2 regions of the Streptosporangium sp. NPDC048047 genome follow, and region 2 is predicted to be linked to the other one. Evidence: riboswitches for the same ligand, from Rfam matches in the RefSeq annotation. Region 2 holds a riboswitch; the other holds the start of a gene.
What was found. A riboswitch is a leader RNA that binds a small molecule or an ion and turns the genes downstream of it on or off. The one in region 2 is predicted to bind glycine.
Positions count from the first base shown of each region.

Region 1: linked by a shared signal. The riboswitch ahead of gcvT (glycine cleavage system aminomethyltransferase GcvT) and the one ahead of gcvP (aminomethyl-transferring glycine dehydrogenase) in region 2 are both predicted to bind glycine.

Region 1 covers NZ_JBEZNH010000005.1:153,672-161,739, reverse strand. Annotated here, with positions in the region: gene AB0D67_RS06515 (hypothetical protein) at 1-143, opposite strand, end outside; gene AB0D67_RS06510 (hypothetical protein) at 151-1,053, opposite strand; glycine riboswitch at 1,269-1,367, shown strand; glycine riboswitch at 1,368-1,462, shown strand; gene gcvT (glycine cleavage system aminomethyltransferase GcvT) at 1,496-2,587, shown strand; gene gcvH (glycine cleavage system protein GcvH) at 2,584-2,973, shown strand; gene AB0D67_RS06495 (L-serine ammonia-lyase) at 3,052-4,428, shown strand; gene AB0D67_RS06490 (hypothetical protein) at 4,641-6,584, shown strand; gene AB0D67_RS06485 (DUF6286 domain-containing protein) at 6,812-7,432, opposite strand; gene AB0D67_RS06480 (amino acid deaminase/aldolase) at 7,581-8,068, shown strand, end outside.
Region 2 covers NZ_JBEZNH010000083.1:9,447-25,363, forward strand. Annotated here, with positions in the region: gene AB0D67_RS36810 (type 1 glutamine amidotransferase) at 171-980, shown strand; gene AB0D67_RS36815 (enoyl-CoA hydratase/isomerase family protein) at 977-1,768, shown strand; gene AB0D67_RS36820 (SRPBCC family protein) at 1,865-2,326, opposite strand; gene AB0D67_RS36825 (acyl-CoA dehydrogenase family protein) at 2,437-3,618, opposite strand; gene AB0D67_RS36830 (methyltransferase domain-containing protein) at 3,839-4,453, opposite strand; gene AB0D67_RS36835 (histidine kinase) at 4,606-6,411, shown strand; gene AB0D67_RS36840 (response regulator transcription factor) at 6,408-7,109, shown strand; gene AB0D67_RS36845 (hypothetical protein) at 7,175-7,594, shown strand; gene AB0D67_RS36850 (CDP-alcohol phosphatidyltransferase family protein) at 7,706-8,302, shown strand; gene AB0D67_RS36855 (mannose-1-phosphate guanyltransferase) at 8,306-10,807, shown strand; gene AB0D67_RS36860 (FHA domain-containing protein) at 11,214-11,726, shown strand; gene AB0D67_RS36865 (MerR family transcriptional regulator) at 11,753-12,403, shown strand; gene AB0D67_RS36870 (bifunctional nuclease family protein) at 12,482-12,952, shown strand; gene AB0D67_RS36875 (MerR family transcriptional regulator) at 13,187-13,717, shown strand; glycine riboswitch at 13,733-13,825, shown strand; gene gcvP (aminomethyl-transferring glycine dehydrogenase) at 13,986-15,917, shown strand, end outside.

The sequences.
Region 1 (8,068 bases), on a different contig from region 2:
TTCCCCAGGTCGAACTCGGTCAGGCCCGACCAGGCCAGGTGGACGGGCAGGCTGACCACCCCGGTGGCGGGGCCGCGCAGGTCGGCGAGGGAGTCGGGCACCCGGTGCGCCACGCCCTCCCAGCGGGACGGAAGTCCGCTCACGGCCGGGTCACTCCCGGCTCGCGGTGTGCTCGCGGCCGTCCCGGCCCGCGGCGCCCTCGTGGTGTCCCCGGCCCGCGGCACGTTCCCGGCCCGTGACGCGCTCCTGACCCGCGGGGTGCTCGTGGCGCTCCTGGAGCCTGACCAGGCGGCGGGTGGAGGGCAGGTCGTGCCGGCCGGAGACGAACTCCTGGAAGGCGATCTTCGCCTGGATGACCGGTCGCCGCCAGCGCCTCTCCCGGTGCACCGCCGTGGCCATCTTCCGGGGCCGGGGCCGCCGGGAGCCGGGCGCCATGAACCAGTGCGCCCACGGCGAGCCCGGGCGGGCCAGCCGTACCGCGCCCACGATCAGCAGCGGCGGCAGGAACAGGCCGGCCAGGCCGGTCCAGATCTTCCCCTTGAGGAGGGTGACCACGGCCAGCGCGAGGTTCGCCACGATGACGCCGGCGGTGAGCCACGCCCCGCGCGGCGTGCCGTCGGAGTTCTCCCAGCCCAGCGGGCGCAGACCGGTGAGGAGCAGGCCGGTGATCGCGATCGCGGTGAACACCGCGTCCACCGACGCCCGCCCCTCCTCCTCCCAGTAGACGTCGCGGAGGTGCAGGATCAGCGCGAACTCGTCCAGGATCAGGGCGGCCCCCGCCCCGAACACGGCGGCCGTCACGGCGTACCAGCCCTGGGAGAGACCCGAGACGACCAGCCCCGCCACCCCGCCCAGCAGGGTCAGCACCACACCGAACACCACGTGGTGGATGTGCATGTCGCCGACGCCGACGTTCCCGAACCAGCCGATCTTCGCCCGGATCAGCCGGACGTTGATCCTGGTCAGCACGAACGCGGCGATCAGCGCGACGAAGAAGCAGAACAGCGGCAGCCGTCCCGTCTCAAGGATCCTCTCGCGGAAGAAGTCGTCCATCGATTCATCAGATTATGCAAGGAACCCATGCGACACGGCCGCCCCGCCGTACGGCCGGGCGGAGACGGACGTTTCCCCGCGAGCCCCCCGCGAGTCCCCCACGAGCCCCCCGCGAGCCCCGGTGAGTCCCCGTGAGTCCCCAGTGAGTTCCCGGTGAGTCCCCGTGAGGGATTTCGCTCGGCGGGTGCCGCCGGTTAGGCTGGCCACGGCACCGATGAACCCGTGCGGGAGAGAGTCCTGACATCCAGGCCAGGACCCCTGAAGGAGCAAGCCCTCCCCGCGAACCTCTCAAGGCAAAGGACCGTGCGGGTAGGTGACCTCTGGAAAGCAGGCCGTACGGCCTCGCCGAAGGTGAAAGTCCGGCAAAAATCGGGCGAAGCTCTCAGGCATCAATGACAGAGGGGGAGGATGCTCTCATCCGTCCCCTGCCTGAGGTGCGAACATGTCACGACCCACGCCGCTGCGCGGTGTCCACGAGGCTCTCGGCGCCACCCTGACCGACTTCGCGGGGTGGCTGATGCCGCTGCGTTACGGCAGCGAGTCCGCCGAGCACAACGCCGTCCGCCAGGCGGCGGGCCTGTTCGACCTCTCCCACATGGGTGAGATCTTCGTGACCGGCCCGCAGGCGGGTGAGGCCCTCGACTACGCGCTGGTCGGCCACCTGTCGGCGCTGGAGCCGGGCCGCGCCCGCTACACCATGATCGTCTCGCCGGACGGCGGCGTGCTGGACGACCTGATCGTCTACCGCCTGGCCGCCGACGAGTTCATGGTCGTCGCCAACGCGTCCAACTACCCCCGGGTCGCCGCCGAGCTGACCGATCGGGCCAAGGACTTCGACGCCGCGGTGGACGACCGCTCCGAGGAGTACGCGCTGGTCGCGGTGCAGGGCCCGAACTCGCGCGCCATCCTCGGCGGGCTCACGGACGCCGACCTCGACGGCCTGAAGTACTACGCCGGCCTGCCCGCGACCGTCGCCGGGATCCGGGCGCTCATCGCCCGCACCGGCTACACCGGCGAGGACGGCTTCGAGCTGTTCGTCGCCGCCGGTGACGCCGAGGCGCTGTGGTCGGCGCTGACCGAGGCGGGCGCCCCGCACGGTCTCATCCCCGCGGGCCTGTCCGCCCGCGACACCCTCCGCCTGGAGGCGGGCATGCCGCTGTACGGCAACGAGCTGACGTCCGGGCTGACCCCGTTCGACGCCGGGCTCGGCCGTGTGGTGAGGTTTGACAAACCGGGCGACTTCGTCGGCCGGGCCGCCCTGGAGCCTCTCAGGGACGTCCCGCCCGCGCGCCGCCTGGTCGGACTGATCGCGACCGGCCGCAGGGTGCCCCGCCACGGCTACCCGGTGGTCGTCGCCGGTGACGGCGCCGTCGTCGGCGAGGTGACCAGCGGAGCCCCGTCCCAGACCCTCGGCAGGCCCATCGCCATGGCCTACGTGGACGGTGACCGTTCCGAGGGTCTGGCCGTGAGCATCCGGGGTACCCATGAAGCGGTCGAGGTCGTCGACCTGCCTTTCTACAGGAGGAAAAAGTGAGCAGCATTCCCGATGACCTGCAGTACACCAAGGAGCACGAGTGGGTCGCGGGCATCGACGACGGCCTGACCCTCACCGTGGGCGTCACGGCCTACGCCGCCGAGTCGCTCGGTGACGTGGTCTACGTGCAGGTCCCCGAGGTCGGCTCCACCGTCGCCGCGGGCGACGCGGTCGGCGAGGTCGAGTCCACCAAGTCGGTGAGCGACATCTTCGCCCCGGTGGGCGGCGAGATCGTCGAGGTCAACGACCTGGTCGTGGACGACCCGTCGCTGGTCAACAGCGACCCCTACGGCGAGGGCTGGCTCTTCCGCGTCCGTATGGAGGGCCGGCCCGAGGACCTCCTGTCCGCCGAGGAGTACGGCGTGCTCACCTCCGGTGAGTCCTGACCTCCTCCCAACAGTGCCGTGACCATGCGGGCCATGGGGGCTCGCGTGGTCGCGGCGACGCAAGCAAGGACCAGATCAATGGCGATCAGCGTCTTCGATCTCTTCAAGATCGGTATCGGCCCGTCCAGTTCGCACACCGGCGGCCCGATGGCCGCGGCGCACAGGTTCGCCCGCGGCCTCGCCCAGGACGGGCTGCTGGAGAAGACCGCGAGGGTCGAGGCGATCCTGTACGGCTCGCTCGGGCTGACCGGCAAGGGCCACGGCAGCGACAAGGCCGTCCTGCTCGGCCTGTCGGGTGAGAAGCCCGAGCTGGTGGACGTCGACACCGTCGACGAGCGGCTGGCCGCCATGCGCGAGAGCGGGACCGTCCGGTTGTACGGCGCGCACGAGATCCCCTTCGTGATCGGCGAGGACCTCGTCTTCGAACGGAAGATCTCGCTGCCGCGCCACCCCAACGGCATGCGCTTCACCGCCTTCTCCGAGTCGGGTGACCCGCTCCGCGAGAAGGTCTACTACTCGGTGGGCGGCGGGTTCGTGGTGGACGAGAACGCCACCGGCGCCGACCGGATCAAGCCCGACGACACCGCGGTGCCGTACCCCTTCACGACCGGTGCCGAGCTGCTGGCGCACTGCGCCGAGACCGGCCTGTCGATCTCCGGGCTGATGATGGAGAACGAGAAGGCGTTCGGCCGCTCCGCGCAGGAGATCCGCGACGACCTGCTGAACCTGTGGCGCGTCATGAGCGAGTGCGTGCGGCGCGGCATCGACAAGGAGGGCGTGCTGCCCGGCGGGCTGAAGGTCCGCCGCCGGGCCCACCAGCTCCACCGGCGGCTCAGCGGCGAGTCGTCCGGGCAGGACCCGCTGCAGGCGATGGACTGGGTCACGCTGTTCGCGCTGGCGGTGAACGAGGAGAACGCGGCCGGCGGCCGGATCGTCACCGCCCCGACGAACGGCGCGGCGGGCATCGTCCCGGCCGTGCTCACCTACTACCACCGGTTCACGCCGACGCCCGGCGAGGACGGCGTGGTGCGCTTCCTGCTGACCGCCGGGGCGATCGGCGTGCTGTTCAAGGAGAACGCCTCCATCTCCGGCGCCGAGGTCGGCTGCCAGGGCGAGGTCGGGTCGGCCTGCTCGATGGCCGCGGCCGGGCTCACCGAGGCGCTGGGCGGCACCCCGGAGCAGGTGGAGAACGCCGCCGAGATCGGCATCGAGCACAACCTCGGCCTGACCTGCGATCCGATCGGCGGACTGGTGCAGATCCCGTGCATCGAGCGCAACGCGGTGGCCTCGATCAAGGCGATCACCGCCGCCCGGATCGCGCTGCGCGGAGACGGCCGGCACTTCGTCCCGCTGGACAAGGCGATCAAGACGATGCGCGACACCGGCCGGGACATGCTCGACAAGTACAAGGAGACCAGCCGCGGCGGCCTCGCGGTGAACGTCATCGAGTGCTGAGCCGCCGCCGCAGGCCGCGTGCGCACGTCTCCGCAGGTCACCGTGCGGGAAGGTCTCCGGCGCAAGCCCGTTGAATCATCAGAATCGGCAGAATCAGCGCAAAAGCCGCCTTTCCGCACCTGATCTCCGCCGGGCGGCCTATGCTGGTTGGCTCGTCGCGGAGGTTCCGGCCGCAGGAGCCTTCCACCCGAGATGGACCCGGAGGTCGGAAGGTGTCAGCGGGAGTACGTCCGGACCGCCGTTCCCCGCGCCTCCTCCGCCTTCTCGGCGCCCACTGGGTCTTCCTGGCCGCCCTGCTCGCCGGGGGCGCGCTGCGGGCCCTGGCCGTGCTCGGCTACCGCCCGGCCCTGTGGTTCTGGGCCGACTCCTTCGTCTACCTCAACGGCGGCCTCGACCCACGGCCCATGGAGTCGCGGCCCTCGGGATACTCGCTGTTCCTGTGGCTGCTGCACCCCCTGTCCAGCGTGCCGGCCGTCGTCGTCGTCCAGCACCTCCTCGGCCTGGCCACGGCGGTCTGCGTATACCTCGTGCTGCGCCGCCCCGGCGGCCTGCCCGGCTGGGGCGCCACGCTCGCCGCCCTGCCGGTCCTGCTGGACGTCCACCAGGTCCAGCTCGAACACCTCGTCATGGCCGACTCCCTGATGGAGTTCCTCGCGGTGCTGGCCGTCACGCTGCTGCTGCGGCGGGAGCGGCCAGGTGTCCCGGCCGCCCTGTTCGCCGGACTGCTGCTGGCCGCGGCGACCGCCACCCGGACGATCGGCCTGCCGCTGACCGCCGTCGTCCTCGTCTGCCTGGTGATCCGCCGGGCCGGCTGGCGGGCGGTCACCGCCACCGCCGTGGCCGCCGCGCTGGGCCTGGGCGCCTACGCCGCCTGGTTCCACTCCGAGTACGGTTCCTACGGGCTGACCCGGGGCAACGCCTTCCTGTACGCGCGCACGCTCACCTTCGCCGACTGCCCGAAGATCAGGCCTGCCGGTCCGGAGGCCACCCTGTGCCCGGACGAGCCGGTGAGCGAGCGCAAGGCCCCGCCGGCGTACATCTGGGACGGCTCCTCCCCCCTGAACGAGATCGAGGGGAGCTGGGCGGAGCGCGACCGGCTCGCCGGCGACTTCGCCGCCCAGGCCATCAGGGCCCAGCCCCTCGACTTCCTGCGCACCGGACTGGCCGACGTGGCCCACATCTTCGACTGGAACCGCCGCGTCTACCCCGCCCCCGGCCCGCAGAGCGCCTACGTCTTCCCGGAGACGGCCAGGCCCTTCCCGGAGGGCGCCGCCTCCCGGGGCCGGACGGCCGAGCAGATCACCGCCGCCTACCAGGGCGTCTCGGGCCGGCCCGTGCTGGCCGAGCCGTACGCCGGGTTGCTCCGCGACTACCAGCGGTACGGCTATCTGCGCGGCCCGTTCATCGCCGCGATCGTGCTGATCGGCCTGGTCGGCGTCCTGGCGCGCGTCCGGCGGCTCGGCGGCGCCGTGCTGCTGCCGTGGGCGGCCGGCGCGACGCTGCTGGCGCTGCCGCCGTTCATCGCGGCCTTCGACCACCGGTACGTGGTGCCCGCCCTGCCGTTCGCCTGCCTGGCGGCCGGGCTGGCCTTCTCCCGGACCGCCAGGAGGTCTCGTGCGGCGGATGAGGAGACCCCGGGCGCGTCCGGCCCGGAGGTGCCGGCCTTCCCCGCGCCCGGGCGGAGCGACCGGCTCGTGCATCCGGTCCCGGCCACCGCGGCGGCCGACGCGCGTCCCGGCATGTTCTTCAGCCCGTCCCGCGATGCCTTCCCGAGCCTGGGAGACCGGGATCCGTGGGCGGACCACGACCCGCCCGCCGTACCGGCCGGGTCGTGGTCCGGCGGGTCAGCGCCGTCCGACGTGCAGCCGGACGACCGCCCCGAGATCGTCATCTCCGACCGTCCGGCGCACCTTGCCGACCGCATCGCGGTTCAGCCGCGCGACGAGCTTCGCGAGGTCCGACGACGGCCCGCAGGTCACCGAGATCCGCAGCCGGTCGCATTTGACCCACCGGACGCGGATCCGGGCGAGCCCTTCGATTTCTTTAAGCGCAACCCCCAGCATGGCGGTCGCGCTGCCGCTCCGGCTCCCCAGTCGCCCCAGCCCCACGGCCCGGATCAGCCAGAGGATCGACAGCAGCGCCAGCGCCGTCAGTAGCAGCGCGGCCGCCCACCCCGCCCACGGGTGCTCGGCCACCCGGGCGGGCAGCCCGCGGGGCAGCAGGCGCTCCCCGCGCGGCCGGGGGAGCTTGCCCTCCCCGCGCAGGAAGCCGTAGAGGCCGGCCGCGGCCAGCGCCAGCCCGACGACGGCGAGCCCGATGCGGTTGCCCCGGTACGGCCTCATCCGCGCTCTCCGTCCATCCGCCGCTCCCGTCCGCCGGACATCTAGAGTCCCCGCTTGCGGAGCCGTACCACGATCTCCCCCTCGGAGATCGCGCCCAGGCCCGCCAGCCGGTCGCCCACCACCGTGCCGACCTGGCGGAGCAGGGGGCCGGTCCGCTCGGCGCCGCTGATGACCGTGATCTCGATGTCCCGCGCGCCGAGGCGTACCCGCGCGCCGGTCACCTCGTCCACCGACTCGGCCGCCGCCCGGAGCGTACGGCGCAGCCCGCTCCTGGTCAGGCCGATGTACAGCCGCGGGTCGGAGGTCTCCAGCGGCGCCAGCCGGGTGCGCCCCGGCAGCAGCGCGAGGGTGAGCAGCACGGCGCCGGCGACGATCGCGCCCATCGAGACGAGGATCACGGAGGGGTCCGACCAGGCGGCGGCGCCGGGCCCGGTGGCGATTCTCCGGTACGGCACCCGCCCCAGCGGGTGGTCCGTCACCATCCCGGCCGTCACCCCGGCGGCGGCCGACAACGCGGTGGACGTCATCAGGGCGACCACCACGCCGGCCGGGCTCCTCGCCGGGCGGAACAGCCGTACCGCCCGGCGGCGTGCGGCGTGCTGCTGTTCCTCGGCCGTCGTCCCCCCGAGCCCCGCCGAGGTCTCCTGAAGGCTACTCGTCACGCCTCCAGGCTTAACCGGCCGGAAGCTCCCGTGCGGGCCGCGACCTGCCATTTTCATGATCTTGGGATCGCCCTGGCGGGAGACTTTACCGCCGCCCGATGGACATGAATACTGCTCATGTTCGGCCGGTCCGGGTTATCCTGCCGTCATGGACGACCGCCAGCGCTACGACCGGGTCACCGCGCACCTGGACCCCCCGTTCGCCGTCCTCGACCTGGCGGCCATGCGCTCCAACGCGGAGAACATGGTCCGGCGGGCCGGCGGCAAGCCGATCAGGGTCGCCAGCAAGTCGATCCGCTCCCGCCCCGTCCTCGAACGGATCCTCGCCATGGACGGCTTCGCCGGGATCATGGCCTTCACCCTCCCCGAAGCCCTCTGGCTCGTCTCCACGGGACTGCGGGACGTGCTCGTGGCCTACCCCACCGCCGACCGCGCCGCGCTCGCCGAGCTGGCCGCCGACGGCCGCGCGGCCCGGGAGATCACGATCATGGTCGACCACCCCGACCACCTGGACCTCGTCGAGTCGGCCGTGGCCGGCGTCCGCGACCGCCACGAGATCCGGGTCTGCCTGGACATCGACGCGGGGTTCGTCGCGTTCGGCGGCAGGCTCCGGATCGGCGCCCGCCGCTCCACCGT
Region 2 (15,917 bases):
CCCCCCGGGGGCGCTCCACCGGGTGCGGGGTTTCCCGTGCGGCCCCGTTGAGATCTGATATGTGTGACATAACCGAAATGGCGCGCAGCATGATAGGGATGTTGCCGAAAGACGGGACAGGCGCCGTCCGGGAACAGGGCGCCGCCTCCCGCACGGCCACTGGAGAGCCCATGCCCCGACCTCTGATCGGCATCACCTCCTACCTCGAGGCCGCCCGCTGGGGCGACTGGGTCCGCGAGGCCGTCCTGTCCCCGGCCGCCTACACCCGGGCTGTGGAGCGGGCGGGCGGCGTCCCGGTGCTGCTCCCGCCGCTCACCCCGGCCGTGGCCGCCGAGCACGCGCGCCACCTCTCCGGGGTGCTCCTCACCGGCGGCGGCGAGATCGACCCCACCCTGTACGGCGCGGCCCGCGACAAGCGGCTCGGCGAGCCCCAGCACCGCCGAGACCGCTTCGAGCTGGCCCTGGCCCGCGCCGCCGTCCAGGCCGGCCTGCCGCTGCTGGGCGTCGCCCGGGGCATGCACGTGCTGAACGTCGCCCAGGGCGGCAGCCTGATCCCGTGGCTCCCCGACGCGGTCGACAACCACGAGCTCCACACCGGGGGCGGGCACGTCGTCCAGGTCAGCGCGTCGAGCAGGCTGGGCGAGGCGGTGGGCGACCGCGTCGAGACGACCGCGCCGCACCGGCAGGCGATCCGGCGGATCGGCGCCGGCCTGACCCCCGTGGCCTGGGCCGACGACCAGATCGTCGAGGGTGTCGAGCTGCGGGACCACCCCTTCGGCGTCGGGGTCCAGTGGCACCCCGAGCGCGACGACGGCGACCGGCTCGTCGCGGCGCTGGTCGAGGCCGCCACGCGGTTCGGGACCGGAACCCGGCCCGGGGCCGGAACCGGAGGCGGAGCCGAGACCGGAACCGGAGCCCGTCCCGGGGCGCGGGACCTGCCGGACGCCGCCGCCACACGGCCCGAGGAGGCCCGGCGATGAAGGGGTACGAGGGCTACGAGAAGCTGAAGATCGACTGGGCCGCCGACGGGGTGCTCCGGGTGACGATCAGCGAGCCGCGCAGGCTCAACGCCGTGGACACCGCCGGCCACCGCGAGCTGGCCGGCGTCTGGCTCGACGCCGACCGCGACGACGCCGTGCGCGCGGTGCTCGTCCGGGGCGAGGGCGAGGCGTTCTCGGCCGGCGGCGACCTGGCGATGATCGAGGAGATGACCCGCGACCACGCCACGCGCATGCGGGTCTTCACCGAGGCCCGCGACATCGTCTACAACGTGATCAACTGTTCCAAGCCGGTCGTCTCGGCCGTCCAGGGCCCGGCCGTGGGCGCGGGCCTGGCGGTCGCGCTGCTGGCCGACGTCTCCGTGGCGGGCCGTACGGCGCGCGTCATCGACGGCCACACCCGCCTCGGCGTGGCCGCCGGCGACCACGCCGCCATCGTCTGGCCGCTGCTGTGCGGGCTGGCCAAGGCCAAGTACCACCTGCTGCTGTGCGAGCCGGTCACCGGGGAGCAGGCCGAGGCGATGGGCCTGGTCAGCCTGTGCGTGGACGACGACCAGGTGCACGAGCGGGCACTGGAGGTCGCCGTACGGCTGGCCGCGGGCTCGGCCGAGGCGATCCGGCTGACCAAGTACGCGCTCAACAACTGGCTGCGCCTGGCCGGTCCCTCCTTCGACGCCTCCCTGGCCATGGAGTTCCTCGGCTTCACCGGCCCGGACGTGGCCGAGGGGGTGCGGGCCGTACGGGAGCGTCGCCCGCCGAGGTTCACCTGAGGGCCCGCACGGGCACCCCCGGGAAAGATCCCTCAAGGAGAGCCCGGCGGGCCCGGAGAGCCGTCCCTCGGGCCGCCGAGGGCCGCCCCGCCGGGATCAGCCGACCGGTTCGGCGTCCGCCGAGGGAAGACGCCCGGCGTGCCGCTCACCCAGGGCCGCCAGACCGGGCGCGAAGATGTGCCGGGCCACGGTCCGGGTCACCTTGGCCTCGTCCGCCCCGGCGTCCGTCTCGAAGACCGCCGACCACTCCACGAACGCCCGGCCGGTGTCGGTGACGGGGCTGACCCGGTAGACCGCCCGGTACTCCCGGACCGGCAGGGGACTCTCCAGGATCTCGTAGGCCGCCGAGCGGGAGTCGTCGTCGAGGGTGAGCAGCCGCTCCCGGAAGATCCCTCCCGCGCCCTCGATCCGGCGCACCGTGCCCGGACCGCCCTCGCCCTCCTCGAACACGCAGGAGGAGATCCCGGGCAGCCACTCGGCGAGGTTCCCGAAGTCCCTCAGGTAGGTCCACACCTCGTCCGCGGAGGCGTCGATCACGGTGCTGGCGTAGGCGGGCATCGGCTGCTTCCCCTCGTCGTCCGGTCCGGCGCTCTTCGCCGTCGTCGGGGCCCGGCGCCGGCCGCCGGGTCCGAGGGGAGTCTGCCCCCGGCGGCGGCCCCGCAACCGGGTCAGAAGCTCCTGGGCAGCCCCAGCACCCGGGTGGCCAGATGGTTGAGCAGCATCTCCTCGGCGACCGGGGCGACCTTGCCGACGCGGGCGTCGGCCAGCAGCCGCGCCACCGGGTACTCCAGCGAGTAGGCCATGCCGCCCAGCGTCTGGAACGCCCGATCGGCGGCATCCCACGCGGCCCGCGAGGCGGCCAGCTTGGCGATGCCGGCCTCGGTCCCGCAGGGCAGCCCGGCGTCGAACAGCCAGGCGGCCTTGTGGACCATCAGCCTGGCCAGCTCGATCTCCGCCCTGACCTCGGCGAGGGGGAAGGCGACGGCCTGGTTGGCGCCGATCGGCCGGCCGAAGACCTCCCGCTCCCCGGCGTAGCGCACGGCCACCGACAGGGCGACCTCGGCGGCGCCCAGCCCGCCGGCGGCGAGCAGGATCCGCTCGGGGTTGAGGACGTCCCACAGCACCCGCGACCCCTGGTCCACCTCGCCCACCACATTCGCCGCCGGCACCCGCAGGCCGTCGAGGAAGACCGTGTTGGAGGGGGTGGTGTTGGCGCCCATCTTCGGGATCGGCTGGTAGGACAGCGATCCGGCGGCGACCGCCTCGGGCACGTTCACCAGCAGGACCGTCAGACCGTGGCTGCGCGGCTCCGCCTCGGCGGCCGGGACGGTCCGGGTGACCAGCAGCATCCAGGTCGCACGCTGCACGCCGGTGATCCAGACCTTCCGGCCGTCGACCACGAACTCGTCGCCGTCGCGCCGGGCGGAGGTGGAGATGCCCAGGGAGTCGGATCCGGCGTCGGGCTCGGTGAGGGCGAAGCAGGTCTCCACCTCGCCGGTGGCCAGTTTCGGCAGCAGCTCCTCGCGCTGCCGGGGGCTGCCGTGCCGGGCCAGGGTGAGGGCGCCGAACCCCGGGGTGAGGACGTAGGTGAACGCCGAGCCGCCGGCCGCGCCGGACGCCGACAGGGCCTCGGTGGCCACGGCCAGCTCCAGCAGGCCCTGGCCGCCCCCGCCGTACTCCTCCGGTACGGCCAGGCCGAGCCAGCCGCCCCGGGCCAGGTCGTCCCAGACCTCCTGCGGCCAGCGTTTCTCGGCCTCGCAGCGCTGCCAGTAATCGAGGTCGTAGCGGGCGCAGACGTCTGAGACGCCGCGCCGGACGGCGAGCGCGCTCTCGGGAAGGGTGAAGTCCACGGGCGATCAACTCCATTCCGGTCGCGCGATCTTAGAACGAGGTTCTGTTCCCGATCCAGTGCCACGCGCCCGACGCCCGCGCCCCGCCCGTCTCCCCGGAGCCCGCGCCCGCCGTCCGTCCCCGTCCGGGCCTCCCAGGCTCCGGGTCCGCCTCCGGCGTGCCGCTCCGCCCCTTTCCGGGCCTCCGCCCCTTTCCGGGCCTCCGCCCCGCCGTACGGGCTCAGCCGGGACGGCCCGCCCCGTCGGCGGGGCGCGGCCGGCGCGCGTGGTAGACGAAGGCCGGCGGCAGGTTGCCCCACACGGTCCGGCCCGCCACGAGCTCCTCGAAGGAGGCCGTCAGGAGCCGCCGGAAGCGCCGGGCGGGCGGCAGGTGACGGACGAAGCCGTAGGCGAAGGTGGTGAAGGCCGCGTCAGGCCCCATGGCCGAGCGGACCGCCTCCAGCAGCCGCACCTGGAGGCCGTCGGGGAACGACGCCCACGGCAGGCCGCTCACCACCACGTCGGCGCCGGCCAGCCCGCGCTCTCTCAGCAGGAAGGGCAACTGCGCCGCGTCGGCGGCGACGACGTCGACCTCGGGGTGCCGGTCGGCGAGGAGCCCGGCCATCCGGGGGTTGATCTCCACGGCCAGGTGGTGCCCCCGGCCGCCCAGCCGCCGCTGGATCTCCGCGGTGAACACGCCCGTGCCCGCACCGAGCTCCACCACCACCGGGTCGCCCCGGCGGGGGATCGGCGCGGTCACCGCCTCGGCGAGCCGGCGGGAGCTGGGGGCCACCGCCCCGACGGTCGCCGGGGAGCGCATCCACTGCCTGAGAAAGAGTGCGGCGTCACTGCTCATGCTGTGCACCATAGGCGGTGTGAGGTCCGAAACCGCCCCAACGGCTGGCCGGATCCCGCGGCCACTTGGAGGAGGCGACCGCCCTTCCGGAGGAGGACTTCTCCCTCGTCAAAGCCTATACCGTGCATGTATGCGACTCCGTGACATGCCGTATGAGATCCCGTGACCCGTCTGCGGCCCCGAAGCCCGGCGGCACGGTGACCGGCACGGGACGGCGCGGCTGGGCCGTGGACGTCTGCCTGGCCGTCGCCGCGGTCGCCCTGGACCGGCTCGTCTCCGGCGGCGCCTACCTCGGCGGCACCGTCCCGGCGCTGATCACCTGGGGGTTCGCCCTGCTGGCCGGGGCGCCCATGGGGTTCGTCCGGCGGTTCCCCCTGACGGTCTGCGCCTTCCTGGCGGTCTTCCTCGTCGTGTGCGACCAGCTCGGCGCCTACACCGCCAACACCACGCAGATCCTGCTGACCGTCGCGGCGGGCGTGGCCGCCCACCGCGGCGGCCGGCGCCGCGCCATGGCCGCCGGGATCCTGACGGGGGCCGCCACCGCGGTCAACGTGGCCGACCCCGGGATCGCCCTCACCGCCGCCTCCTGGTACGTCCCGGTGATGGCGGGGGTCGTCCCCGTGGCGGTCGGCCGCTACCTGCGCCACCCCATCGAACCGATGACCGGGGTGGAGCACCGTCCCGGCCTCGACCTGCTGCTCGCGGGCGGCGGGGTGGCCTTCATGGTGCTCGGCACCTGGACCAGGTGGCACGACGGGCCGCTGCCGGTCTGGGGGGCGGGCTGGTTCGTCATCTGCTACGGCCTCACCGCCGGGATGACGCGCAACCTGCCCGGAACGGCCTTCGCCGTACAGGCGTTGCTGGTGCTGGTGGCCGACCGCGTCGCAGGCTTCGCCGCCGGCCCCGCTCAGAGCCTGTTCCTCGTCACACTGGGCGTGTTCGCGATGCGGGCCTCCTGGTCGTGGGCCGGCGTCGCCTACGTGACCGCCTCCGCCGTCATAGCGCTGAACCTCGTGGGGGACGAGTTCTCCCCGGTCACCCCGACCGGAGTGGTCGCGCTGCTGGCGATGGTCGCCGCACCGGTCGTCATCGGCCGCTACGTCGGCATCCGGCGGGCCACGACCGAGCTGCGGCTGGCGATGGCCGAGGAGGCCAGGCTGCTCACCGCCGAACGGGCCCGGGCCGACCTGCTGGCCGAGCGTGAGCGCATCGCCCGCGACGTCCACGACATCGTCGCCCACCACGTCGGGGCCATGGTGCTGCGGGCCGGAGCCGCCGGGTACGCCGCCCCGACGGGCCCGGTGGCCGAGGCGCTGGCCGACATCCGCGCCACCGGCCACCAGGTGCTGGAGGACCTGCGCGGCCTGCTCAACGTGGTGCGCGACCCGGACCTCGTCCACCCGCCTCTGCTCGACCCCGAGGACGTCGTGCGCGAGGCCGTGGAGCGGATGAACGCGGCCGGGCTGCGGGCCGAGCTGCGCCTTGACCCCGAGGTGACGCGGCTGCCCCTGGTGAGCCGGGCCTCGGCGGCCCGGATCGTCCAGGAGGGGCTGACCAACGTCCTCAAGCACGCCGGCCCCGGCACCGCCGTCGCCGTCGAGCTCGCCGTGACCGGCGAGGGGCTCGCGGTGAACGTGGCCAACGACACACCCCCGCGCTCCTCCGCGCGTCCGGGAGCACCGCGGGCCCAGGAGAGCCCGGAGGCCGGGACGCGGGGGCTCCGTGAGGACCTGCCCGGGGCGGGACAGGGCGTCGCGGGGATGCGCGAGCGGGCCAGGGCGCTGGGCGGCCGGCTGTCCGCCGGTCCCGACGACGCGGGAGGATGGCGCCTGGCGGTGACGCTCCCCGCCGACCCCGCCGACCCGGCCGGCGGGACGGGACGGAACGGATGGACGGGCCGGGCGGGCTGGAACAGGGTGTGCCACGAGGACCGGGCGGTCCCGGAGGAGGCAACGTGATCAGGGTGGTCGTCGCCGACGACCAGGCGCTCGTGCGCGCCGGCGTGCGGATGCTGCTGGAGGCGGCCGGTGACATGGAGGTCTGCGGGGAGGCGGTGGACGGCGCGCAGGCCGTACGGCTGGCCGAGGGGCTGCGCCCCGACGTGACGCTGATGGACCTGCGCATGCCCCGGATGGACGGCCTGGAGGCCACCCGGCGCGTCCTCGCGGCCTGGCCCGCGGCCCGGATCGTGATCCTCACCACGTTCGCCGAGGACGAGAACGTCTACGCCGCGCTGCGCGCCGGGGCGATCGGTTTCCTGGTCAAGGACGACGAGCCCGGCCGGATGGTCGACGCGGTGCGCCGGGCGGCCACCGGCGAGCCGCTGCTCGCCCCCTCGGTGCTGCGCCGCGTCGTGGAGCGGGCGCTGGCCGCCGAGGAGCAGGCCGCCGCGCACGTCCCGGCCGGTCTGACCGACCGGGAACTGGAGGTGCTGGCGCTGGTCGGGACGGGCCTGTCCAACGCCGAGATCGCCGACGCGCTGCACGTGGGCGTCACCACGGTCAAGAGCCACGTCTCCACCGCCATGGACAAGCTGGGCGTGCGCAACCGCACCCAGGCCGCGGTGGTCGCGCACCGGATGGGGCTGGTCGACGCCGGTTTCCGGCCGGTCGGGCATCCGCCCCGGGGCGGAGCCGCGCATCCTCCCCGGGGGTGACGACGCCGCGGCCCCCCGCCGCCACGATGTGTCCTGAATCGTTCACCCGAGGAAGGACACTCCCCATGCAGGAGGTCATCACCCGGCCGGCCACGGCGGACGGCCGTCCCGTCCCCGCCGGCCTGCTGTACGGCCTGCGCGTCCTGGTCACCGCCCAGGCGGCCGGCCTGATCGTCGCGGCCTCGTTCGCCGGCCAGGCCGTACGCGGCGGGGAGGAACTGGCCGAGACGCACGTCATGGCCGGGATGGTGGTGCACCTGATCGCGCTGCTGCAGGTCGTCGCCGCCGTGCTGGTCTGGCGGCCCGGCCGGGGCGCCGGCTGGCCCGCCCTCGCCAGCCTGGCCCTGCTGTTGATCGGCCTGGGCCAGCACTTCAGCTGGGAGATGCTCGGCACGCACGTGCCCAGCGGGCTGGCGCTGTTCGGCCTGACCGTGGCCGTGCTGATCTGGGCCTGGTCGTCCCGCGCGGCGGTGCGCCGCTCCTGACCCGCCCCCTGCCGGGGGGCAGGCCGCGAACCGTATCCCCAACGGGGATACGGTTCGCGCATGCCCCGCACAGGTAGGGTCGGCATCAAGTACGGGAGGGGAGACATACCGGTGAATCCGGAAGCATCGGATACCGAGGACCGCGTCTGGACGGTCCCCAACGCGCTCAGTCTGGCCAGGCTCCTGGGGGTGCCGGTCTTTCTGTGGCTGGTGCTGGGGCCCAAGGCCGACGGCTGGGCCGTCGGACTGCTGATGCTGGCCGGCTTCTCCGACTGGCTGGACGGCAAGATCGCCCGGGCGTGGAACCAGACCAGCAGGCTCGGCCGCCTGCTGGACCCGCTGGCCGACCGCCTCTACATCCTGGCGACCCTGCTCGGCCTGGCCATGCGCGGCATCATCCCCTGGTGGCTGGCGCTGGCGATCCCGCTGCGCGACGTCATGATGCTGGGCATCCCGCCCATCCTGCGCCGCCTCGGGTACGGCCCGGCGCTGCCGGTGCACTTCCTCGGCAAGGCCGCCACCGCCAACCTGCTCTACGCCTTCCCCCTGCTGTTCCTGGCCCACCACGACACCTGGTACGCCGATCCGGCCCGGATCGTCGGCTGGTCGCTGGCCATCTGGGGCACGGGCCTGTACTGGTGGTCCGGAGTGCTGTATTGGGTACAGGTGCGGCAGCTCGTCAAAGGAGCCAAACGCCTTAAGAGGTGATTCGTGAAGGCCGTCGTGATGGCGGGCGGGGAGGGGACACGGCTCCGGCCGATGACCGCCAACCAGCCCAAGCCCCTGCTCCCTGTGATCAACCGGCCGATCATGGAACACGTGCTGCGGCTGCTGCGGCGGCACGGGTTCACCGAGACCGTCGTCACCGTGCAGTTCCTGGCCGTCCTGGTGCGCAACTACTTCGGCGACGGCGACGAGCTCGGCATGAGCCTGCACTACGCCACCGAGGAGATGCCCCTCGGGACCGCCGGCAGCGTCAAGAACGCCGCCGACAAGCTCCGCGACGAGCCGTTCCTCGTGATCTCCGGCGACGCCCTCACCGACATCGACCTGACCGACATGGTGCGCTTCCACCGCGAGAACGGCGCGATGGTCACCATCGGCCTCAAACGGGTGCCCAACCCCCTGGAGTTCGGCATCGTCATCGTCGACGAGCACGGCCGGGTCGAGCGCTTCCTGGAGAAGCCCACCTGGGGCCAGGTCTTCTCCGACACCGTCAACACCGGCGTCTACGTGATGGAGCCGGAGATCCTCGACGAGATCGCCTCCGGCGTGCCGGTCGACTGGTCGGCGGACGTCTTCCCGCGGCTGCTGGCCCGCGGCGCCCCGCTGTACGGCTACGTCGCCGACGGCTACTGGGAGGACGTCGGCACCCACGAGAGCTACCTCAAGGCCCAGGCCGACGCCCTGTCGGGCCGGGTGAAGCTCGACATCGACGCCTTCGAGGTCTCGCCCGGCGTCTGGGTGGCCGAGGGGGCGTCCGTGGACCCCGACGCCGTGCTCAAGGGCCCCCTGTTCGTCGGCGACTACGCCAAGGTCGAGGCCGGGGCCGAGCTGCGCGAGTACACCGTGCTGGGCAGCAACGCGGTGGTCCGCGAGGGCGCCTTCCTGCACCGGGCGGTGGTCTGCGACAACGTCTACGTCGGGCCCGGCGTCCACATGCGCGGCTGCGTCGTCGGCAAGAACACCGACCTGATGACCGGCGTCCGGATCGAGGAGGGCGCCGTCGTCGGCGACGAGTGCATCATCGAGGCCGGCTCCTACGTCTCCTCCGGCGTCAAGGTCTACCCCTTCAAGACCATCGAGGCCGGCGCGGTGGTCAACACCAGCGTCATCTGGGAGCCGCGCGGCCAGCGCAACCTCTTCGGCCCGCGCGGGGTCTCCGGGCTGGTCAACGTCGAGATCACCCCCGAGCTGTGCGTACGGCTGGCCAGCGCCTACGCCACCACGCTCAGCAAGGGCGCCTCCGTCGTCACCTCCCGCGACTCCTCCCGCGCGGCGAGGGCGCTGAAGCGGGCGGTGATCAGCGCGCTGAACGCCAGCGCCATCAACGTGCTGGACCTGGAGGCCACCCCGCTGCCGGTGTCGCGCTTCCACACCGCCCGGGAGAACGCGGTCGGCGGCATCGCGCTGCGCACCACCCCCGGCGACCCGCAGAGCGTGGACATCGTCTTCATGGACGAGCACGGCGCCGACCTGTCGCAGGCGGCCCAGCGCAAGCTCGACCGGGTCTTCGCCCGCCAGGAGTTCCGGCGGGCCTTCCCCGGCGAGATCGCCGAGCTGCGCTTCCCGCCCCGGGCGGTCGAGGACTACACCCACGAGCTGCTGCGGCACGTGGACATGCGGGGGGTCCGCGACGCCGACATGAAGATCGTCGTGGACTGCGCGGGCGGCACCTCCGCCCTGGTGCTGCCGAGCCTCCTCGGCCGGGTCGGGGTGGAGGTGCTGACCGTCAACAACCGGCTGGACGAGGCCTCGCCCACCGAGACCCTCGCCGAGCGCCGCCGCGACCTGCAGCGGCTGTCGGAGCTCGTCAGCTCGTCCCGGGCGGCCTTCGGGGTGCGGTTCGACCCGGTGGGGGAGCGGATCGCCCTGGTGGACGAGCTGGGCCACCTGATCAGCGAGGAGCGCGCCCTGCTGGTGGTTCTGGACCTGGTGGCCGCCGAGAGGTGCGCCGGCCGGGTGGCGCTGCCGGTCACCACCACCCGGGTGGCCGAGCAGGTCTGCCGTTTCCACGGCGTGCAGGTCGAGTGGACCGCCACCGCGGTCGACGCGCTCACCGGCGCCGTCCGGAAGCAGGAGATGATCTTCGCGGCGGACGGGCGGGGCGGCTTCGTCGTGCCTGAGTTCGGGCCCACCGTGGACGGCCTGGCCGCGTTCCTGCGCCTGCTCGGACTGGTCGCCAGGACCCGCCTGTCGCTCAGCCAGATCGACGCCAGGATCCCGGAGGCCAAGCTGCTGCGCCGTACGGTGCCGACGCCGTGGGCCGCCAAGGGGGTGGTGATGCGCTCGGTCATCGAGGCCGCCCAGCACCACCGCATCGACACCACCGACGGGGTGCGGGTCGTCACCGACGACGGGGCCTGGGCACTGGTGCTGCCCGACCCAGCCGAGGCCGTGACCCACCTGTGGGCCGAGGGCCACGACGTCGACACGGCCCAGGGCCTGCTCGAACACTGGGCAAGAGTCGTAGAGGACGCCACCGGCCTCTGACCGCGAGGGCGCCGGTGGTCTGGACCCGCTCGGGGGCGCCGGTGTCTGGACCCGCGAGGGGGCGCCGGTGTCTGGACTGAGGAACGGAGGAGCGGAGCGACGGAGTGACGAGGGAAGACACCGGGTCAAGAGCCCCGAGCCGCGACGCGCAGCGTCGCCATAAGAACAGCGTCGCCATCAACACAGCCGCGACACGCAGTGTCGCCATATTATGGACCGGGAGTACCACCCGGCGGTAACTTTGTCCCGACCGAACCCGCGGTCGAGCGTCGGCCTTGATCTTTGCGTCTCATTGGTGTATGTTGCGGCATTCGCAGTCAGAGAAAATACTTGAGAAGCGAAGAAGCGAGGCGCGCATCCCTGAGCACCGTTGCCGCGTCTTCGCGGTAGGAGGCCGAGCCGATCGATGCCGAGCGTCTACTGCACGCAGTGCGGGCACCCCAACCCTGAGGACGCCCGTTTCTGCTCCCAATGCGGTTCGCCGCTGACCAAGTACGAGTCACCCGGAGACAGCACGTCCACCATCTCCCTCTCCGGGATCGAGGCGTATGAGGCGGAGACCGGAGAGACGCTTCTCGCCGAGCGGCAGGCCGTCGAGCAGTTGCCCCCGGGCACGGCTCTGCTGGTCGCCATGCGCGGTCCCAACGCCGGCAGCCGCTTCCTGCTGGACAGCGACCTGACCACCGTGGGGCGTCACCCCGAGAGCGACATCTTCCTGGACGACATCACCGTCTCGCGCCGTCACGTGGAGTTCTACCGGCGCGGCGGCGGCATGTTCACCGTCCGTGACGTCGGCAGCCTGAACGGCACCTACGTCAACCGTGAGCGGATCGAGGAGGTGCCGCTCTACGGCGGGGACGAGGTACAGATCGGCAAGTTCCGGCTGGTCTTCCTCACCCGCGGCGCCTCTGGAGGATGATGAGCTCGCAGGCCGCTCGTGCGCACATGAGCATCGGGGAGGTGCTCGCCCTGCTGCAGGGCGAGTTCCCCGACGTCAGCATCTCCAAGATTCGCTTCCTGGAGGGCGAGGGGCTGATCGAGCCGGAGCGCAGCCCCTCCGGCTACCGCAAGTTCACCTACGCCGACGTCGAGCGGCTCCGCTACATCCTCAGCGAGCAGCGTGACCGCTACCTCCCGCTGCGCGTGATCAAGGACCGGCTGGAGGCGGCCGACCGCGAGGAGCGGCCGGTCGCCCCGCCCCGGGCCCTGCCCGACGAGCCGGTCAGGGAGGTCCGCCTCACCCGCGCGGAGCTGCTGACCGCCGCCTCGCTCTCCGAGGAGGCCCTGACCGAGCTGGAGGACTTCGGCCTGGTGGAGGCCGTGGCCCGCCGCTACGACGCCGATGCCCTGGCGGTGGCCCGCAGCGTCGGCGCCCTGGCCGCCTTCGGCCTGCACGCCCGCCACCTGCGGGCGGTCAAGGCCGCCGCCGAGCGCGAGGCCGGCCTGGTGGAGCAGGCCATCGCCCCCCTGCTGCGCCGCCGCGGCCCCGGGGCGATCGCCGAGGCCGATGAGACGGCCCGGGAGATATCCGGGCTCCTGCTGGAATTACACGCCTCGTTGCTGCGTTCCGGCGTTCGAGGGGCCCTGGGCCGGTGAGCCCTGGCCGGACGGCCGAAGTCCCCCGGATGTTACGTTGAACGAACCGGTCGAAATCCAGCGAAGATGGAGCAGCCCGTGTTGCAGATGGAGGTCGTGGGCGTTCGGGTTGAGATGCCTTCCAACCAGCCCATTGTTCTGCTCAAGGAGGCACATGGGGAGCGCTATCTGCCGATCTGGATCGGCATGACCGAGGCCACGGCGATCGCCATGGCCCAGGCCGACGAGCCGCCACCGCGGCCGCTCACCCATGACCTCTTCCGCGACGTGCTCGACGCCTTGGACGTCCAGTTGACCACCGTCAACATCGTCGCCCTCCGGGACGGCATCTTCTTCGCCGATCTCGTGTTCTCCAACGGGACGGAGGTCAGCGCCCGCCCGTCGGACTCGATCGCCCTCGCGTTGCGCACCGGCGCCCGCATCTTCGCCAGCGAGGACGTGGTCGCCGAGGCCGGGGTGATCATCCCCGACGACCAGGAGGACGAGGTGGAGAAGTTCAGGGAGTTCCTTGACACAATCACGCCCGAGGACTTCGGCCGCGCGGGGTAGGTATTTCGGTGCATTTACGCTTCACGACGCGCCGGGTGGGGTCGTTGACTGGGCTTGGCCCCGAGCCTACGGTGCAAGTGAACCCCGGGGCCGCGCGTAAACCCCCAGATCAGGCCGCGGGATGAGAGAAAGCCGGAGGTCCGCGTGGCGGTCAGCAGCGGCGAGGGTAGAAACGCCGATCAGGATGACCCGAAACGGCGCGGGGAGGCCTGTCAGCGCGCGGGCGAAGAGGGTCTGCTGTTCGACGGGGCACCGGTGAGCCCGCCCGCCGACGTCGGTTACCGCGGCCCCACCGCCTGCGCCGCCGCCGACATCACCTACCGCCAGCTCGACTACTGGGCCCGCACCGGGCTCGTCGAGCCCACGGTCAGGGCCGCCCAGGGCTCAGGTTCCCAGCGACTGTACGGCTTCCGCGACATCCTCGTCCTCAAAGTCGTCAAACGCCTCCTCGACACCGGCGTCTCCCTCCAGCAGATCCGCATCGCCGTACAGCACCTCCGTGACCGCGGGGTCAGCGACCTCGCCCAGATCACCCTGATGAGCGACGGCGTGAGCGTCTACGAGTGCACCTCGCCCGACGAGGTCATCGACCTCCTCCAGGGCGGCCAGGGCGTCTTCGGCATCGCGCTGGGCCGCGTCTGGCAGGAGGTGGAGGGCTCCCTGGCCGATCTGCCCGGCGAGCGGGCGGAGGCGTCCCAGAGCCCTTTAGGAGATCATCAGGCGGATGAGCTGGCCCGCCGTCGCAGAGCCCGGCGAACCGGGTAAAGTTGGTCTGGCCGCAGACACCGTGCGGGAGAGACCCCGGCTCGACCGGGGCGCCGAAGGAGCAAACCTCCCCGGAATCTCTCAGGCACCCTGTACCGCACGGACGAGGCGACTCTGGAAAGCAGGTGCGCCCGCCAGGCGTGTCTCACCGACGGTGAAAGCCCTCCCCGGCGGGGAAGGTGAAGCTCTCAGGTGGAGATGACAGAGGGGGAGACCCGGCATACGCCCGCGCTCAGCGCCGGTCTCCACCAGCCTCGGGAGGCTTTCCATGACCGACCTGTCACCGCTCGGTGAGCTCAGCTCCCCGCCTTTCTCCACCCGTCACATCGGCCCGGCCGACGCAGACCAGGCCCGCATGCTGGAGACGGTCGGCTTCGCCTCCGCCGCCGACCTCCTCGCGGTGGCCGTGCCGGAGGCGATCCGTATCGCCGACCGGCTCGACCTCCCCCCGGCGGCGAGCGAGCCGGAGGCCATCGCCGAGCTGCGCTCCCTCGCCTCCCGCAACACCGTGCTCACCTCGATGATCGGCCTGGGTTACCACGACACGATCACCCCGGCCGTCATCCGCCGCAACCTCCTGGAGAACCCGGGCTGGTACACCGCCTACACGCCCTACCAGCCGGAGATCTCCCAGGGCCGCCTGGAGGCCCTGCTCAACTTCCAGACGGTCGTGGCCGACCTGACCGCCCTCGACGTCGCCGGGGCCTCCCTGCTCGACGAGGCCACCGCCGTCGCCGAGGCGATGACCCTGGCCCGCCGCGCCGGCAAGGCCGCCTCCAACGTGTTCGTCGTCGACGCCGACGCCCTGCCGCAGACCAAGGCCGTGCTCGCCACTCGCGCCGAGCCGCTCGGCATCGAGCTGGTCGAGAGCGACTTCACCGCCGAGCTGCCCGACTGCTTCGGCGTGCTCGTGCAGTACCCGGGCGCGAGCGGCCGGATCAGGGACTTCCGTTCCGTCGCCGACGCCGCCCACGCCCGCGGCGCCCAGGTCGTCGCCGCCGCCGACCTGCTGGCCCTCACCGTGCTGACCGCCCCCGGTGAGATGGGCGCCGACATCGCGGTCGGCTCCACCCAGCGGTTCGGCGTGCCGATGGGCTTCGGCGGCCCGCACGCCGCCTACATGGCGGTCCGCGACGGCCTGCAGCGGCAGATGCCCGGCCGCCTGGTGGGCGTCTCCCAGGACGCCGACGGCCGCCCCGCCTACCGCCTCGCGCTCCAGACCCGCGAGCAGCACATCCGCCGCGAGAAGGCCACCAGCAACATCTGCACCGCGCAGGTGCTGCTCGCGGTGATCGCCGGGATGTACGCCGTCTACCACGGCCCCGAGGGGCTGCGCAGGATCGGCCGCCGCGTCCACCGCCACGCCGTCGTCCTCGCCGAGGGCCTGCGCCAGGGCGGCGTCGAGGTCGTCCACGACGCCTTCTTCGACACCGTGCTGGCCCGCGTCCCGGGCCGGGCCGCCGAGGTCGTCGCCGCGGCCCGCGACAACGGCGTCAACCTGCGGCTCGCCGACGACGACCACGTCGGCGTCTCCTGTGACGAGAGGACCGAGCCGCCGCACATCGAGCGGGTGCTGGCCGCCTTCGGCGCCGGCGGCGCGGTCCTGGCCGACCTGGACGCCTCCGCCCACGACGCGCTGCCCGCCACCCTGACCCGGACGAGCGACTTCCTGACCCACCCGGTCTTCCACAGCCACCGCTCCGAGACCGCCATGCTCCGCTACCTGCGCAGGCTGCAGGACAGGGACATCGCGCTCGACCGGTCGATGATCCCGCTGGGCTCGTGCACCATGAAGCTCAACGCGACCACCGAGATGGAGCCGATCACCTGGCCCGAGTTCGCCGGCCTGCACCCCTACGCCCCCGCCGAGCAGGGCGCCGGCTACACCGAGCTGATCGGGGAGCTGGAGGGCTGGCTCGCCGAGGTCACCGGCTACGACGCCGTGTCGATCCAGCCCAACGCCGGTTCCCAGGGCGAGTTCGCCGGCCTGCTCGCCATCCGCGCCTACCACCGGGCGCGCGGCGAGTCCGGCCGCGACGTCTGCCTCATCCCCTCCTCCGCGCACGGGACCAACGCCGCCAGCGCCGTCATGGCCGGCATGCGGGTCGTCGTGGTGGCCTGCGACGACGACGGCAACGTCGACCTCGGCGACCTCGCCGCCAAGATCGAGAAGAATCGCGACCGGCTCGCCGCGATCATG